DNA from 2 places in the Guyparkeria sp. SB14A genome. Region 2 is predicted to be linked to the other one. Evidence: predicted binding sites of a transcription regulator. Region 2 holds the regulator's gene; the other holds the start of a gene.
The links. The regulator FliA, encoded in region 2, starts transcription of late flagellar genes. The targets are predictions, from matches to a motif close to GCTAAAGTTNNNNNNNNNNCNGCCGATA.
Positions count from the first base shown of each region.

Region 1: the regulator FliA is predicted to act here: its motif matches at 4,602-4,629, upstream of flgM (flagellar biosynthesis anti-sigma factor FlgM).

Region 1 covers NZ_SWAW01000005.1:91,984-99,992, reverse strand. The annotation lists gene FAZ79_RS03745 (permease-like cell division protein FtsX) at 1-673, opposite strand, end outside; gene ftsE (cell division ATP-binding protein FtsE) at 670-1,341, opposite strand; gene ftsY (signal recognition particle-docking protein FtsY) at 1,512-2,723, opposite strand; gene rsmD (16S rRNA (guanine(966)-N(2))-methyltransferase RsmD) at 2,904-3,509, shown strand; gene flgN (flagellar export chaperone FlgN) at 3,539-4,036, opposite strand; gene flgM (flagellar biosynthesis anti-sigma factor FlgM) at 4,185-4,502, opposite strand; gene flgA (flagellar basal body P-ring formation chaperone FlgA) at 4,696-5,460, opposite strand; gene FAZ79_RS03710 (chemotaxis protein) at 5,764-6,723, shown strand; gene FAZ79_RS03705 (protein-glutamate O-methyltransferase CheR) at 6,732-7,535, shown strand; gene flgB (flagellar basal body rod protein FlgB) at 7,649-8,009, shown strand, end outside.
Region 2 covers NZ_SWAW01000021.1:217-8,225, reverse strand. The annotation lists gene FAZ79_RS08560 (ParA family protein) at 1-759, opposite strand, end outside; gene FAZ79_RS08555 (chemotaxis response regulator protein-glutamate methylesterase) at 756-1,838, opposite strand; gene FAZ79_RS08550 (chemotaxis protein CheA) at 1,842-3,959, opposite strand; gene FAZ79_RS08545 (protein phosphatase CheZ) at 4,051-4,821, opposite strand; gene cheY (chemotaxis response regulator CheY) at 4,831-5,217, opposite strand; gene FAZ79_RS08535 (RNA polymerase sigma factor FliA) at 5,342-6,049, opposite strand; gene FAZ79_RS08530 (MinD/ParA family protein) at 6,061-6,951, opposite strand; partial or broken gene flhF (flagellar biosynthesis protein FlhF) at 6,948-8,009, opposite strand, start outside.

The DNA of each region.
Region 1 (8,009 bases), on a different contig from region 2:
CGATCTCGCGGCGACGCTCGTGCAGCTCGAGGCGCAGGGTGTTGCCGACCACGAACACCACGGTCAGCCCCAGCAGGATCAGGAGCCACCAGCCGAGTTCGTCGAAGAAGGCGCGGATCTGCTCGAGGCGTTCGATCCATTCGCCCCCGGAGGAGAACTCGGCGACGGCCGACTGCTCGCGCAGCCCCTCGGCCAGCGCCAGGCGCGTGTCCGGGCGGGCGTCGCTCAAGGTCAGTTCGATGACCCAGGGCAGCGGATTCGAATCCAGACCCTCCAAGCCATCCATGTGCAGGCGTTCGGTCAGCGTCTCGAGGCCCTCCTCGGGCGGGATGACACGCTGTTCGGCCACGGTCGCCTGTCTGTCCAGCCAGTCGCGCAGCGATTGTCGCTCGGCCTCGTCCGTTCCCGGGGCGAGGTAGAGATCCATGCGAGCGGCATCGCTCATCCAGATGGCGCCCAATCGCTCGACCTGGTGGCCCAGGGTCATCACCAGGGCGGGCAGGCTGAGCACCACGCCCAGCACCAGGATGGTGGCCCAGGCCCCCACCGGGCGGCGGATCAGCCGTGCCAGTGCGCCCCGCAGGCACTGGCGGTGGTGCCGACGCCAGGCGGCCAGCGGGTGGCGGCTCTTCTCGCGGGTGCCACGGGTCTCGTGGTGGGCCGGCGCGCTCATGACTCGGCCTCCTCGAAGGCGCTGATGCGGCCCTGGTTGAGGGCGATGCGCGGTACCGGGTATTGCTTGAGAAGCTCGACGTCGTGACTGGCGATCAGCACGGTGACCCCCACGGCGTGGAACTCGAAGAAGCGGTCGAAGATGTCACGGGACAGGTCGGGGTCGAGGTTGCCGGTCGGCTCGTCGGCCAGCAGGATGCGTGGCCGGTTGACCAGCGCGCGGGCGATGTTGACCCGCTGCTGTTCACCGCCGGAAAGCTCCTCGATCCGGGCTCGTTGACGGCCCAGCAGTCCCACCTTGTCGAGCGCGGCGTCGACGCGGCGGCGAATGTCGCCGGGGAGGTAGCCCGAGACCTGCAGGGGCAGGGCGACGTTGTCGAACACGAGCCGGTCGGCGAGCAGGTGGTGGTCCTGGAAGACCACGCCGATCTGCCGGCGCAGCTTGGGGTACTGGTGGCGCCCCATCCGGTTCAAGTCATAGCCGCCGATCAGCACCTTGCCCGAGGTGGGGCGGTCAAGTGCCGGGATCAGTCGTAGCAGGGTCGACTTGCCGGCGCCGGAATGACCGGTGAGGAACGCCATGCGCCCGGCCGGCAGACGAAAGCTGATGTCCTGAAGGCCGAACTGCCCGTTGGCGTAGCGACGGGAAACGTTGGCGAACTCAATCATGGCGGCGGGCACCTCGTGGGCCGTTTGATGTTGGTGTCGCCACCTCGTTCGTTTCCCGGCAATCGGCTTGCTCTGTCTGGTCGGTCACGGCGCGGCTCCTTCCACTTTTCTCGGTTCGCCCGCTCGGTGTTTGGTCGGCGCATTCGCGGTCACGGCTCAGGGCGAAGCGCTCAGTCGGCTTGACGGTCGAGCAGCGCGTCGACAAAGGCACGCGGCTCGAAGGGGCGCAGGTCCTCGGCTTTCTCGCCAACGCCGATGAAGTGAATCGGCAGGCCGAGTTCGTCGGCGATGGCAAAGACGATGCCGCCCTTGGCGGTGCCGTCGAGCTTGGTGACGATCAGCCCGGTGAGCTTGACGGCCTGATTGAACTGGCGTGCCTGGACCAGCGCGTTCTGCCCGATGCTGGCATCAATGACCAGCAGCACCTCGTCCGGCGCCTCGGGTTCAGCCTTGCCGATCACGCGGATCAGCTTGCCCAGTTCGTCCATCAGGCCCGACTGGGTGTGCAGGCGGCCGGCCGTATCGACGATCAGGATGTCACTGCCGCGCGCCTTGGCCGAGCTGACGGCATCGAAGGCCACCGAGGCCGGATCGCCACGGCCCGGTTCGCCGATCACGCGGACGTCGTTGCGTTCGCCCCAGCGAATCAGCTGCTCGACGGCGGCGGCGCGGAAGGTATCCGCGGCGGCCAGGGTCACGTCGCGGCCTTCGGCCTTGAAGCGATGCGCGAGCTTGCCGATGCTGGTGGTCTTGCCGCCGCCGTTGATGCCGCAGACCACCATCACGTGCGGGCGACCCGCCTGGCGACGGGCCGGCGGTTCGTCGGGCTGCACCGCCTCCAGGCGTTCGATCATCAGGCGGTAGAGGGTCTCGAACAGGTGTTCGGGGTCGTTGACGTGCTTGCGGCTGACCTCGTCGGTCAGCTCGTCGATCAGGGCCGCGGTCGTTTTTTGGCCGACGTCGGCCATGATCAGGCGCGTTTCCAGCTCCTCGAGCAGGTCGTCGTCGATTCGCTTCTTGCCGAGGAAGAGATCGCCCAGCCCTTCGGTCAGGCCCGAGCGGGTCTTCGCCAGCCGGCTGAACAGCGAGCCGGACTGTTCCGGTGCGGGGCGCGGCGCCGGGGGCTCGCTCGGGGTGGATGACGCGGTGTCGGATTTCTGGCGCCGCGTGTCCTGCTCCGTGACGGTCAGGTCGTTGGCGGGCGTGGCGGCCGGTTCCTCGTGGATCGGGGGCGGCTCGGCGGGGGTGCCGTGTTCCGAGGCCGGCTCGGGCGGGGTGGGCTCGTCATCGCCGGTCGAGGTCTCGACGGCGGGCTGGTCGACCTCGTCCTGGCCCTCGGTGGCGTCGTTCTTGCGCTTCTTGCGTCTGAGAAATCCGAACATGACGTTGCTTGTCTACCTGGGTTCGCGGCGGATGACTGCCGGGGCGTCCCGGCGTGGCGTGGCCGTGAACTGGCACTGGCCCGCATGGCGCCGACGGAGTTTATCATGCGGCCATTGCCGGTCGGGGGTTCAGGGGCCCTTGATCGCCCGACGTTTACGCGATTCGCAAGGAGTGTCCTCATGCCCAGCACCCCCAAGGGGAGAAGCCCGGCGCGCGGCGAGCAGGTGCGCATCATCGGTGGGGAGTGGCGCTCGCGCCGCCTGCGTTTCCCCCCGGCCCGCGATTTGCGCCCGACCCCCGACCGGGTGCGCGAGACGCTGTTCAACTGGCTGGGTCAGGATCTCGCCGGTTGGCGGGTGCTCGACCTGTTCGCCGGCAGTGGTGTGCTCGGGATCGAGGCGTTGTCCCGTGGAGCCGCCTGGGTGGGGTTCGTCGAACGCTCGGCGCGCGTGGCACGGTCGCTCGAGGAAAACCTGGCTCGATTGGATGCCCCGGCGGAACGTTTCACGATCTGGGCCATGAATGCCCGTCACTGGTGGTCGTCACCGCCCCAGAGGTTCGAGGGTCCGATCGACCTGGTGTTCCTCGATCCGCCGTTTCGTCAGCCCGAATTGCTTCAGGAGGCGCTCGACGCGCTGGCCGAGGCCCCCTGGCTTGCCGAGGATGCCCGGGTGTTCGTCGAGGGCGGGGCGCCGGAGTCCCTGCGGCTCCCCGAGCGATTCGTGGTCAGCCGCGAGACGCGGGCCGGGGAAAGTCGGTCGCTGTTGCTCGATCGGGCGGGCTGACGGGGCGTGCCGGGTGCCGGCGCCGACGATCAGGCGTCACCGAGGGTGCGGCCGCCTCGACCGGTATTGCGTTCGGTGCCGCCGGCGGTGTAGAGCGAGCCGGCCGGCTCGTCACGCTGGGTGAGAAAGTCGATTCGTTCGCCGAGGAAGTGATCGATCCGCCGCAGGGCCATCAGGTTGGTTTCGGATAGGTCGCGAAACCGCCGTGCCGTCTCCTTGAGTTGCTCCCAGTGGGCCCGTGTCTGCCCGTCTTCATGCTGGAGTGCCGCGTCCGTGTCGGTCTCGCCCTGCGCGGCGAGCCAGTCCAGCCGGGCCTGTTCGGCATGGGCCAGCTTCTCGTTGTGCTCGCGGATCCGGCGGAAGACCTCGTCGAACTCGTCGAGTGACGGGGTTTCCGGCCGGCGCAGCAGCCCGGCGAGGGTCTCGTGCTCGTCGAGCAGGGCCTGCGCCGGCTCGAGCATCGCGGCGAGCCAGTCGCTGGTCGAGGGGCTGTTGTCGGCGGGGCTGCTGGAATCGAACTGGGTCATCGATGGGTGCCTGCTTGGGGCTTCTGCCGGATTGTCATGGATGGCAGCGTGAGCATACGAATTGTGGACGCCCAATAGAAGCACCCCGGTCGGGAACGCCCGCCGGGGTGTATTTCCTGGCATCGCGCCGGCGCCGCGTTCCGCGCCCTTAGAGGGTCTCGAACTGGCGCAGCTTCTCGGCGATGCGGCTGGAATCGATCTGGTATTCGCCCTGGCTGATCAGATCCTTGATCCGATCGACCTTGGCCTGGTCAAAGGGGGCGGATTCGGCCATCGCGCGGCCCATTTCCTGGAGCTGGGAGGCCCCACTGGAGAGCGTCACGGCGTCATCCTCCTTGATGCCGTTCGTCGCGCTGCCGGAGGCTCGCTGGCTCTCGCCCTTGGCCTCGGTCCGGCCGCGGGACGAGTCCACTGACCCGTTCGGGCCCAGGTTGCGCGGGCCAAAGCCGTTGATTTCGTTTGCCATGATGCTTGATCCTTCCTGTCTCGGACGATGTGTCCGCGCCGCGGCACGGGCCGGGCTGGCAGGCGTCTAGGTTAACGTAAAATCGCCTTCGCCCTTGAACATCGGCCGGTGGGCGGAAAACTTTAGCCCCGACTGAAATACGTCTGCGGGGCGAGGTTCGTACGTTTCCCGTTCGTCGTGACGGGGTGTGGCGTCAGCCGCCGATCGCCTCGACGGTGCGGCTGTCGATCACGACCGTCTCGATCACCTTGCCCGAGCCGGTGTTCTTCACCTTCACCCGCTGGCCGACGCCAGCGCGACCCTGCACCTCGCCAGTCGAGCCCACCACGAAACCGCCCCGGCCGATCTGGATGGCGACGATGTCGCCGCGTTCGACCACGGCATTGATGCCGAGGTTGTGGGCGGTGACCAATTGACCCGATTGTAGCGGTTGGGTGGCCACCATGCCGATAAGTTCCGCGGGGTCGGTGTAGTACTGCCGACGCGCGCGATTGGCGTCCACGGTGGCGAGGTCGAGGTCCTCGGCAGATAGCACGTCGCCGGCAGACAACGGCCGGGCCGCGACGACGGCCTGCTGTCGCCGGGTGAGTTCGACCGGGACGTAGATGCGCCAGGGCGAGGAGCCGTGGCAACTGACCTTCACCGTCTGGCGTCCCCGATTGAGATTCAGTGGGCGGCCCTCGTTGATTTCCAGCGCCTGATCGCACACCCCCAGGCGCAGCCGCGGGTCGAGGCGCCCGGCGCGCAGCGTCAGGCGGTCGTTCCCGCTGCCCTGGGCCGCGAGGAACGCGTCCATGGCCTGGCCGACCTGGGCCTGGACGGTCTCCGGCGGCTCGCCCGGCGCCGCCTGGAGCAGTGTCGGCGCCAATAGGAGCAGGGCGGACAACAGCATGCCGCTCATCCGGTTGGCGGCGCGGGCGTGGCGGGTTGCTTTGATGTGTGAGTTAAGACGACTCATCTGTAAACCGTTACGTCCTCGGGCTGTGGTTTGCCTTGCATCGACGTAGCAAGCACTTACCATGCCAGCCGTATGAACCGGCGCGCGTCCGGAGGCCCGGGCGGTTGCGTGGGGCAACCGGTGGTCGACTGCGCTACCATGCCCTTACCCCTTTTCAATATTGGTGCGGCGATAGCCAGCGCCGTTGTGGGAAGGGATGCGATGAGACGCTAAAGATTGCGCCCGTCGCGCCGATACGCCGGTTTAATAACGAACACCAATCGTGTTCCCGCCACATTCCGCGTCACCAGGACAGGACTAGCCGTGAAAAGCAACGTGATGTCATCCGTCGATTCCCGCACCCAGCTCGCCGGTCGCAACCGGTTGGAATTGCTGGTGTTCGGCCTCGGTAACGATCAGCGGTTCGGGATCAACGTCTTCAAGGTCCGCGAGGTAATCCGTTGCCCCAAGCTGACCGACGTGCCGCATTCGGACAGCTCGATTCGCGGGATCGCCGATGTGCGTGGCCATACCATCACCGTCATCGATCTGTCGGAGGCGATCGGCAAGGGCCGCATGACCGACGAGCAGGTGGAAAACGCCTTCGTCATCATCACCGAGTACAACCGTGCCGTGCAGGGCTTTTTGGTGCACTCGGTCGATCGGATCGTCAACCTCTCCTGGAAGGAAGTGCTGACCCCGCCGAGCGGGACCAACAACTCCAATTTCCTCACAGCCGTGGCGCGAATCGACAAGCAGCTGGTCGAGATCATCGACGTCGAGCAGATCTTCGCGCGCGTCGTTGGCGTGGCCGATACCGTCTCCGACGACGTGATCGGCGAGTACGGCGAGATTGCCAAGGGCTCGGACCTGGTGCTGGTGGTCGACGACTCGGTGGTCGCGCGCAAGCAGGTGGAAAGCACGCTTGAGCAGATGCACCTGAAGTCCGTCGTGACCAAGAACGGGCAGGAGGCGATCGACACGCTGCGCCGCTGGAAGGAAAAGCAGCCCGAGCAGCTCGAGCGGCTGGCCATGGTCGTCTCCGACATTGAGATGCCCACCATGGACGGTTACACGCTGACCTCGCTGATTCGCCAGGACTCGGCCCTCAAGGGGATCTACGTCATCCTGCACTCCTCGCTCAGTGGGGTGTTCAACGAGAAGATGGTCAAGCAGGTGGGGGCCGATCGCTTCATTCCCAAGTTCCACCCGGATGACCTTGCCCGGGTCGTGGGTGACGCCCTTCGCCGCCATGAGGTGCACCACGCCGTGGACGAGGCTTGAGCCGCGGCATGAAGGCCGAAACCTTCGACCGGTTCTGCGCGTTCCTGGAGCAGCACAGCGGGATCCTGCTGAGCCGCGACAAGCAGTACCTGGTGGAAACCCGCTTGTCGCGCGTCGCCCGGTCGAAGGGCTACTCGACGGTCGAATCCCTGATCGAGACGCTCCTGTCGCGTCGGGATCGCATGCTCGCGCGCGACGTGGTCGATGCCATGACCACCAACGAAACCCTCTGGTTCCGCGATGGCTACCCCTTTGCCGCGCTGGAGAAGAAGTTCTTTCCCGAGGCGGTGGCAGCGAAGAAGGCCACCTACCGGGTCTGGTCGGCGGCCTGCTCGACCGGCCAGGAGGCGTTCTCGATCAGCATCATCGCCGAGGAACAGCGGGTGCCGTTCAACCTCGAGATCGTCGGCACCGATATCTCCGAGGCGGTGGTCGAGAAGGCCCGCCGGGGGGTGTTCGATGACCTGTCGCTCGGGCGGGGGTTGTCGCCGGAGCGCAAGCGTCAATTTTTCGTCAAGGCGACCGACGGCTGGAAGGTCGCGCCCCAGATCAGCCGTCGCACCCAGTTCCGGGTCGGCAATCTGCTCGAGCTGCGCCCGGAAGCCCGTCGCTACGACCTGGTGTTCTGTCGCAACGTGCTCATCTACTTCTCGCGGGACACCAAGGCGAAGATCATCGATCGTATCGCCGATACCCTGGTGCCCGGCGGCTACCTGATCCTCGGCGCCTCGGAGTCGCTTACCCAACTCTCCGACCGTTTCACCCCCGAGCGTCTGCCCACCGGCGGCACCGCCTACCGACTCAAGAGCTGATCCCGGTTGGGTTCCTTGGGTGCTCCCCGCACCCTCTATCAAGCCTCGGTTTCAAAAACTGGCACGCTTATCGCATAAGCCCTCGGCACTGACATTGTGTCGAGGGTTTTTTCATGTCGATCATCAATGACCGCCTGCTTGGCATCCACGACGATGCCCTGATTCTCCAGGAGCGCAGCCTCAAGATGCGCGCGGAGAACATCGCCAATGCCGACACCCCGGGCTACAAGGCGCGCGCGATGTCGTTCGATCGGGCGATGGAGACCGCGTTGCAGAGCAAGTCCTCGTCTGCCGGTAGCGCCGGGCGCCTCAAGACCGAGGATCCGCGCCAGATCGGTGGCGGCGGCGTGACGTCGGGGATCCGTGAGGGGTTTTCGGTGCCGGATGCGCCCGCCCTGGATGGCAACACGGTCGATCTCGACAAGGAGCGAGTGGGCTTTACCCAGGACGCGGTGGGTTACCAGACGACGCTTT
Region 2 (8,009 bases):
TTCCAGCCAGTGGAGAAACTGCTTGTACGCCTCGCTGCCGCGGGCGTCCGGTTGGATCATCGGCAAGGGCTTGCCCTGGCGACTCGCCTCGCGGAACTGGGTGTCGATCGGGATGACGTCGGTCCAGACGTCGTCGTGATAGCGATCGTGCAGGATGCGCAGCGTGTCGTGGGAGGCCCGCGTACGACGGTCGAACATGGTCGGCAGGATCACGTACTCGAGTCGCTGCCGGCGCGAGCGCTGCACCATCGCCAAGGTCCGCAGCATCCGCTCGAGGCCCTTGAGCGCGAGGAATTCGGTCTGCACCGGCACGATCAGGAACTCGGCCAGCGCCAGGGCATTGACCATGGTCACGCCCAGGATCGGCGGGCAGTCGATCAGGACGTAGTCATAGTCGTCGCGGATGCGGTCGATCGAGCGCTTGAGCACCAGCCCCATGCCGTCACGCATGCCGAGCTGACGGTCGAGCGTGGCCAGCGCCGTGGAGGCCGGCATCAGGCTGATGCCGTCGAACGCGGTGGGGTGCACCACGCGGGCCGGGTCGAGCGGCTGGCCCTCGGCGGCCGACTTGAACAGCGAGTAGACACTCGCGCCCGGGGCCTCGGGTTCCATGCCGAAGTAGACGGTCATGGAACCGTGCGGGTCGAGGTCGACCAGCAGCACCCGCTTGCCTTCGCGGGCGAGATGCCCGGCCAGGCTGACGCTGGTGGTGGTCTTGCCCACCCCGCCCTTCTGATTCGCTACGGCCCAGATCTTCATCGCAATGCCCCTCCGATCGCCGCGCCGATCTGCCCCAGGGGCAGGATCGACTCGGCCAGGTTTGCCTTGGCCACGGCCGCCGGCATCCCGTAGATGACGCTGGTCGCCTGATCCTGCGCCCAGACATGACCGCGCGCCGCAGTGACCTGACGCGCCCCTTCGGCGCCGTCGTCCCCCATGCCGGTCAGCACCACCGCCAGCAGGTCGTCCCCGGCCACGCGCGCGGCCGAGGAAAACGCCAGGCTGACGCTCGGCCGGTAGTGTTCATCGGCAACCGGGGCGCGCAGGTTGAGCTTGTAGGCACCGTGCCGTCCGGCGAGCTCGCCGTGCTTGCCACCCGGGATGACGTAGGCGGTGCCCGGGCGGAGCACCTCGCCGTCGGAGGCCTCGATCACGCGGATCGGCATGGAGTCGTTCAGCCGCTGGGCGAACGGGCCGGTGAAGGCGCCGGGCATGTGCTGGGCGATCACGATCGGCACCGGAAAGTCCGTGGGCAGCTTGCCGAGCACGGCCGGCACGGCGGCCGGGCCACCGGTCGATGCACCGATCACGACCAGGCCCTGGCGGCTGAGAAAGCCGCTGGGCGCACTTCGCCCGCCGCGTTGTCGCGGTTCGGAAGCCGCCGGAGGGGTCTCCGAACGTGCCCCGGCACCAGCCCCCCCGGAGCCGGACTCGCGCTGCGAGCGCAGCGCCAGCATACGTACCCGCGAGCACAGCCGCCGCCCGGAGCGGGCCAGCGTATCCTCCGGGTCGTCGCCGTTCTTGGGAAAAAAGTCGACCGCGCCGGCATCCAGCGCATCGAGCGTGGCCTCGGCCCCGGCCTTGGTCAGGGCCGAGAGCATCAGGATGGGGGTCGGGCAACGATCCGTGATCCGTCGCACCGCCGAGATGCCGTCCATGATCGGCATCTCGACGTCCATGGTGATGATGTCGGGCTTGAGTTCGCAGGCCTTGAGCACGGCCTGACGGCCGTTTGACGCCTCGCCCACCACTTCCAGGCGCGGGTCGCTGGAGAAGACCTCACGCAGCGCACGGCGAAAGAACAGCGAGTCGTCGACGATCAGAAGGCGGATCGGCATCGGTCAGGCCACCGAACGCAGGCGTTGACGACCACGGCCGGTGTTGCGGCGCACCATGCCCGGCAGGTCGAGGATCAGGGCGATGTGTCCGTCGCCGGTGATGGTCGCGCCGGCAAACCCGTCGACCACCCGCAGGAGCTCGCCCAAGGGCTTGATCACCACTTCTTCCTGGCCGATGACCGAGTCGACCACCAGGGCCATCAATTGCGCGCCATGCTGGACCATGACCACCTGGTCGGTCTCGCAGCGCGTGCCCGGCTTTTCGCCACGCAGGGCCAGCCAGTCGGTCATGCGGAACAGCGGCACGGCGCGGTCGCGCACCGTGATGGTCGACTGGCCGTCGACCACGTTCACTTCCTTGTCGGCCATCTCGAAGATCTCGTTGACCACCGACAGCGGGATGGCGTACTTGCGACCGGAGACGATCACCATCAGCGTCGGCAGGATCGCCAGCGTCAGCGGTACCTTGATGTTGATCTGGGTACCCTCGCCCTGCACCGAGTCGATGCTGATGGTGCCCGAGAGCTTGGTGATCGCGGTCTTGACCACGTCCATGCCCACGCCACGACCGGAAATGTCGGAAATCTGGTCTTTGGTGGAAAAGCCCGGGTGCAGGATCAGCTCGAAGCATTCCTGGTCGGTGAGGCGCTCGGCGGTGTCGGGATCGACCACCCCCTTCTCCACGCCCTTGCGACGCAACACCTCGGCGTCCATCCCGGAGCCGTCATCCTGGATGGACAGGCGAATGTGATCGCCCTCCTGCGCGGCCGAGAGCAGCACGGTACCCGCGCGATCCTTGCCGTTCGCCTCGCGGTCGTCCGGCATCTCGATGCCGTGGTCGACCGCGTTGCGTACCAGGTGGATCAGCGGGTCGGCCAGGGCCTCGACCAGGTTCTTGTCGAGGTCGGTGTCCTCGCCCTCGAGCTCGAGGTTGACCTCCTTGCCCAGCGTGCGCGCGGTATCGCGCACCACCCGCGGGAAGCGGCCGAACACCTTCTTGACCGGCTGCATGCGGGTCTTCATCACCGCGCCCTGCAGGTCGGAGGTGACCATGTCGAGCGTGGCGATGACCGAGGCGATCTCCTCGTTCTCGAAGGTCGACTTGAGCGTGTTCATGCGGTTGCGCACCAGCACCAGCTCGCCCACCAGGTTCATGATGCTGTCGAGCCGTTCGGTATCGACACGCACGGTGGTTTCCACCGGGGCCTTGTGGGCGTCGGCGCCCTTGGCCTTGGCCTCCGGCTTGGTGGACTCGGCAGGCTTTGCCGCCGGCTTGGGCGGTTCGCTCTTGGCGGCGGCCGGCTGCGGCGACGGCGCGGGGGCAGCCGCCTCGGCCGGCTCATCGGCCTTGGGGGCCGCGGCCGTCGGCCCCTTGCCCTTGCCGTAGAGCCCGTCGAGCACCGCCTCGAATTCCTCGTCGGTGATCTCGTCGGAATCCGCGGCGCTGCTCGCCTCCTCGGCGTTGTCGGCATCCGCCTCCGGCGTCGGCGCCTGGAACTTGCCCTTGCCGTGGAGTTCGTCGAGCAGGCTCTCGAACTCCTCGTCGCTGATCAGGTCGTCGGCGCCGCCGCTTGCCGACGGGGATTCCGACTCGGCAGCATCCAGGTCGGCGAGCATGCGATCGAAGGCGTCGTCCTCGTCGGCCATGGGCTCGGTGGCCGGGGTGGGTTCGGCGCGCGCGGAGGCCTCGCTCGGGGCGGGCTCGGCCGGGGCGGCGGGCGCGGGGGCGTCGTCCTGGTGGGCCAGCCCCTCGATTTCCTTGAGGAAGGCCTTGGAGACGTCTTCCGGGTACTGGCCGCCACGCAGGGCGTCGAACATGTCGTTGAGCACGTCGATCACCTGCAGCATCACGTCCATGATGCGGCTGTTCATGGTGATCTCGTGGTTGCGCAGCAGGTTGAAGATGTCCTCGGCGCGGTGGCAGACCTCCACCAGCGGGTGCACCTCGAGGAAGCCGGCCCCGCCCTTGATGGTATGGAAGGCGCGGAACACCGAATTGAGCCGGTCGGCGTCATCGGGCGACTGCTCCAGCTCGATCAGCTGCTGATCCAGCCCGTTGAGCAGCTCACCGGCCTCGATCAGGAAGTCCTGCAACAGCTCGTTGTCGGGTTCGAATGCCATGCTTGCCTCTCATTCGCTCGGTGGCGTTTCCCTGTGGGCGCCACGTTCCTGCCCGGCCGTGCCGGACGGGCAATTTTCTCGACCGGCCGGGTCAGAACCCCAGGCTGGCGAGTAGGTCGTCGACGTCGTCCTGGTTCTTGACCACGTTGTCCCCGGCGTTGGGCAACTGCGGCCCGACGCCGTCCTCGGCCCGCTCGACCGGGGCGGACCTGCCGTCCTCTCCCTTGGCGCCGCGTACCGGGGCGGTAATCTGCAACAGCCCGACCAGCTTTTCCTCGAGCTGCTCGAGCAGGTCGATCACCCGCATCAGGAGCTGGCCGGACAGGTCCTGGAATTCCTGGGCCATCATGATCTCGGTGAGCTGCCCCTTGAGGCGCTCGCCGCAATTCGTGGTCGAGTCGAGGTAACGCGTCATCGAGTCGACCACGCCGCCCAGGCGAGCGTTATCGGCCTCGCTCGCGGCGACTTTAGTCAGCTCGCCCTTGAGTCGCTGCGAGCGATCGACGATCTGCTCGGCAGTGGGCGTGGCTTCCTCGGTGATGGTCAGGGTGCGCGTGGCCGCCTGCTCGGTCAGGGTGATCACGTAGCGAAGGCGGTCGCGCGCGTCCGGCATCTCGTCCTCGGCCAACGCGCCCAGGCGCTCGTCCTCGGCGAAGCTCTTCAAGGTGTCGTGCACCTCGCGGGTCATCCGCCCGACCTCGTCGAAGATGTTGCCCGAGTAGGCAGCCGTGAGCTCGCCGATCAGTTGCGCCTCACCGGCCGAATCCTCGTTCTCGATCGCTTCCACCAGCGCGCGGGCATCGGCCAGGCGCTTCTCGCGACCGACCACCGGCTGGAAATCCTGCTCTTCTGTTTGAGTCATCCCGCGCCCCTACGATTCGACGCGTTCGAAGATCTTGTCGATCTTCTCCTTGAGGGTGGCCCCGTTGAACGGCTTGACGATATAGCCGTTCACGCCCTCCTGGGCGGCGAGCACGATCTGCTCGCGCTTGGCCTCGGCGGTCACCATCAGCACCGGCAGACTGGCGAGGTTCGCATCGGCACGGACCGCCCGCAGCAGGTCGATGCCGGTCATGCCGGGCATGTTCCAGTCGGTGACGAGAAAATCGAAATTGCCCTGCTTGAGCAGCGGCAATGCCGTCTGGCCATCATCGGCCTCCTCGATGTTCGTGAAGCCAAGCTCCTTGAGGAGGTTCTTGATGATCCGGCGCATCGTGGAGAAATCGTCCACCACGAGGATCTTCATGTTTCGGTCCATTTTCGCCCCTGGGATCGTTTGTCAGTACCAGGCAGGTTGCCTTGTTCGGGTTGCTTGATAGGGTCTATCGGCGCCGACCGGAAATAATTGAGCCCGTCGCAGCAACGGGCGCGGTATCGGTCGGCTATTTCCAGGCGTTCATCGCGGTCTTCAACCGCATGATCGCCTTGTTGTGGATCTGGCAGACGCGCGACTCGCTGACGCCGAGCACCGCGCCGATCTCTTTCTGGTTGAGTTCCTCGACATAGTACAGGGACATCACCAGTCTTTCCCGTTCGGGGAGCTCGTCGATGCAGTCGGCGAGATCGCGCTGGAAGTGATCCTCGGCCAGCGCCTCGTCGGGTTGCCGGCTGTTGGGATCGGCGATGTCGAAGGTCTCGTTTTCCGATTCGCCGCCGTGATCGAGCGAGCCCACGTGCACCGAGGAGGAATCGGTGAGTGCGGCGTGGTACTCGTCGAGGGTGATGCCCATGCGCTCGCAGACCTCGGCATCGCGCGCCTCGCGCCCGGTCTCGGACTCGATCTCCGCCACGGTCTGGGCGATCTCGCGCTGGCGCCGGTAGACCGAGCGCGGCGCCCAGTCGTTGCGACGCACCTCGTCGAGCATCGCGCCACGGATGCGCAGCCCGGCGTAGGTCTCGAACGACGCGCCCTTGTCGCCATCGAACAGGCGCGCGGCATCCAGGAGCCCGACCATGCCGGCCTGGATCAGGTCCTCGGCCTGGACGTGCGAAGGCAACCGGCCGAGCAGGTGGAAGGCGACCCGCTTGACGAGATCGGCGTGCTTGGCGACCAGTGCTTCGGTCGATCCGGCCTGAACGTTCTGATACATGGCGCGTGCATTCATAGCAGGTTCTCGGGGTCCAGCTCGGCGTTGTTCACCAGTCGCTCGACGAAAAACTGCAACTGCCCCTGCGGCCCGCGCGGCACTGGCCACTGGTTGACCTTGTCCGCCATCGCCGTGAACGCCCGCGTCGACTTCGCCCCGCCGTAAAGCTGCACGACGGTCTTCTGACGCTGCACCGCCCGACGCAGGTAATCGTCGAACGGCACCGATCCCATGTGGGTGAGCGTCACGTCGAGAAACCGCTTGGCCGCCACCGAGAGCTTCTCGAACAGCCGCCGCCCCTCGGCGGCATCGCGCACCATGTTCGCGACCACGTGGAAGCGGGTGACGTCGTGCTCGCGCGATAGCACCTTGATGACCGCGTAGGCATCGGTGATCGAGGCGGGTTCGTCACAGACCACCACGACCACCTCGCTGGCCGCCTCGGCGAAGCGCACCACCGAGTCGGCGATGCCCGCGGCCGAATCGACCACCAGGGTGTCGACCGGCCAACGCATGCCGGAGAAGGCCGAGATCAACCCGGCGTTCTCGGCGGGCGTCAGCCCGGCCATGCTGGCCACCCCGCTGGCCGCCGGCAGGATGCCGATGCCCTCGGGGCCTTCGAGCATGATCTCGTCGAGGGTCGCCTGCCCGGCGAGCACGTGGGACAGATTGCCCCGGGACTGTAGACCAAGCAGGACGTCGACGTTGCCGAGCCCCAGGTCGGCATCCATCAATACCACCCGGTCGCCGCTGCGGGCGAGTGCCACGGAAAGGTTGACCGAGACGTTGGTCTTGCCCACGCCGCCCTTGCCGCTGGTCACGGCGATCACCCGCACCGGGCGATTGGCGTTGGCGTGGCGCGCCCCGTCGGCCTGGTCGTGGCCGCTGACGGGTTGGGTTGTCATCCGGCTTGATTGAGCATCCACAGCGGATCATCCCGGTCGGTGTGTTCGAGTTGTGACTGCCCCATTTCCAGGGCCTGCTTGATCAGGTCGGCGGCCTTCGGGAACCAGAGGTCCTCCGGCACGCGCTGACCGACGCCGGCGCAGACCAGCGGCAGCCGGTGCGGCTCGCCGTCGGCCCCGGCCAGCGGGCGGACCAGGGCGGCGAGCCCGCCGCCGAGCAGGACGGTCTCGTCGAGCTTGGTCAGCACGGTGCCGTGCAGCGGCAGGCCGGCAAAGCGTTTCTTGACGTCCTCGAGCGCCGGGTACTGGGCGTTGGCGGACAGCACCAGCAGGAGCTTGACCGCCTCGCCCGCGCCCATCAGGGCCTCGAGCTTCTGCATCATGCGGAAGTCGCGCTGCGACATCCCGGAGGTGTCGATCAGCACCAGGTGCTTATCGGATACGGCCTCGAGCAGCTGCGCCAGGTGCGTCTCGTCCCGGGCGATGTGCAACGGCACATTAAGGATACGGGCGTAGTTGCGCAACTGCTCCTGGGCGCCGATGCGGAAGCGGTCGGTGCTGATCAGCGCCACCGAGTCGCGGCCGCGATGCAGGACCGAGCGCGCGGCCAGCTTGGCAAGCGTGGTGGTCTTGCCCACGCCGGTCGGGCCGACGAAGGCATACACGCCGCCGGCCTCGACCGGGTCTTCGGCCCGGTGCTCGAGCTGCTCGCCGAGCATCTTGAGTGCCTCGACAAAGGCACGCTCCGGCTGGGCCCGTGCCGCGGCGCGACCCAGTTCGCGTGCCAAGCCGGTCGGCAGGCCGATGTCCTGCAGGCGCTGGACGGTGGACACCTCGGCCGGATGCGCCTGGCTGAAACGGTGCCATTCCATCACGGAAAGCTGGCGCTCGAACAGGTCGCGCAGTTGGGCGACCTCCTCGGTCAGCGTCGACAGGCGGCCCTCGGCCTCGCCCTGCTCCTCGACCAGCCAGTCCCAGTGCGAGGGCGTGCGCTTGGTCGAGCGCGCGGCCGGCTCGTCGGCCGCGTCGGGCTCGGCCGACGCGCCGGCCAGCTGCTC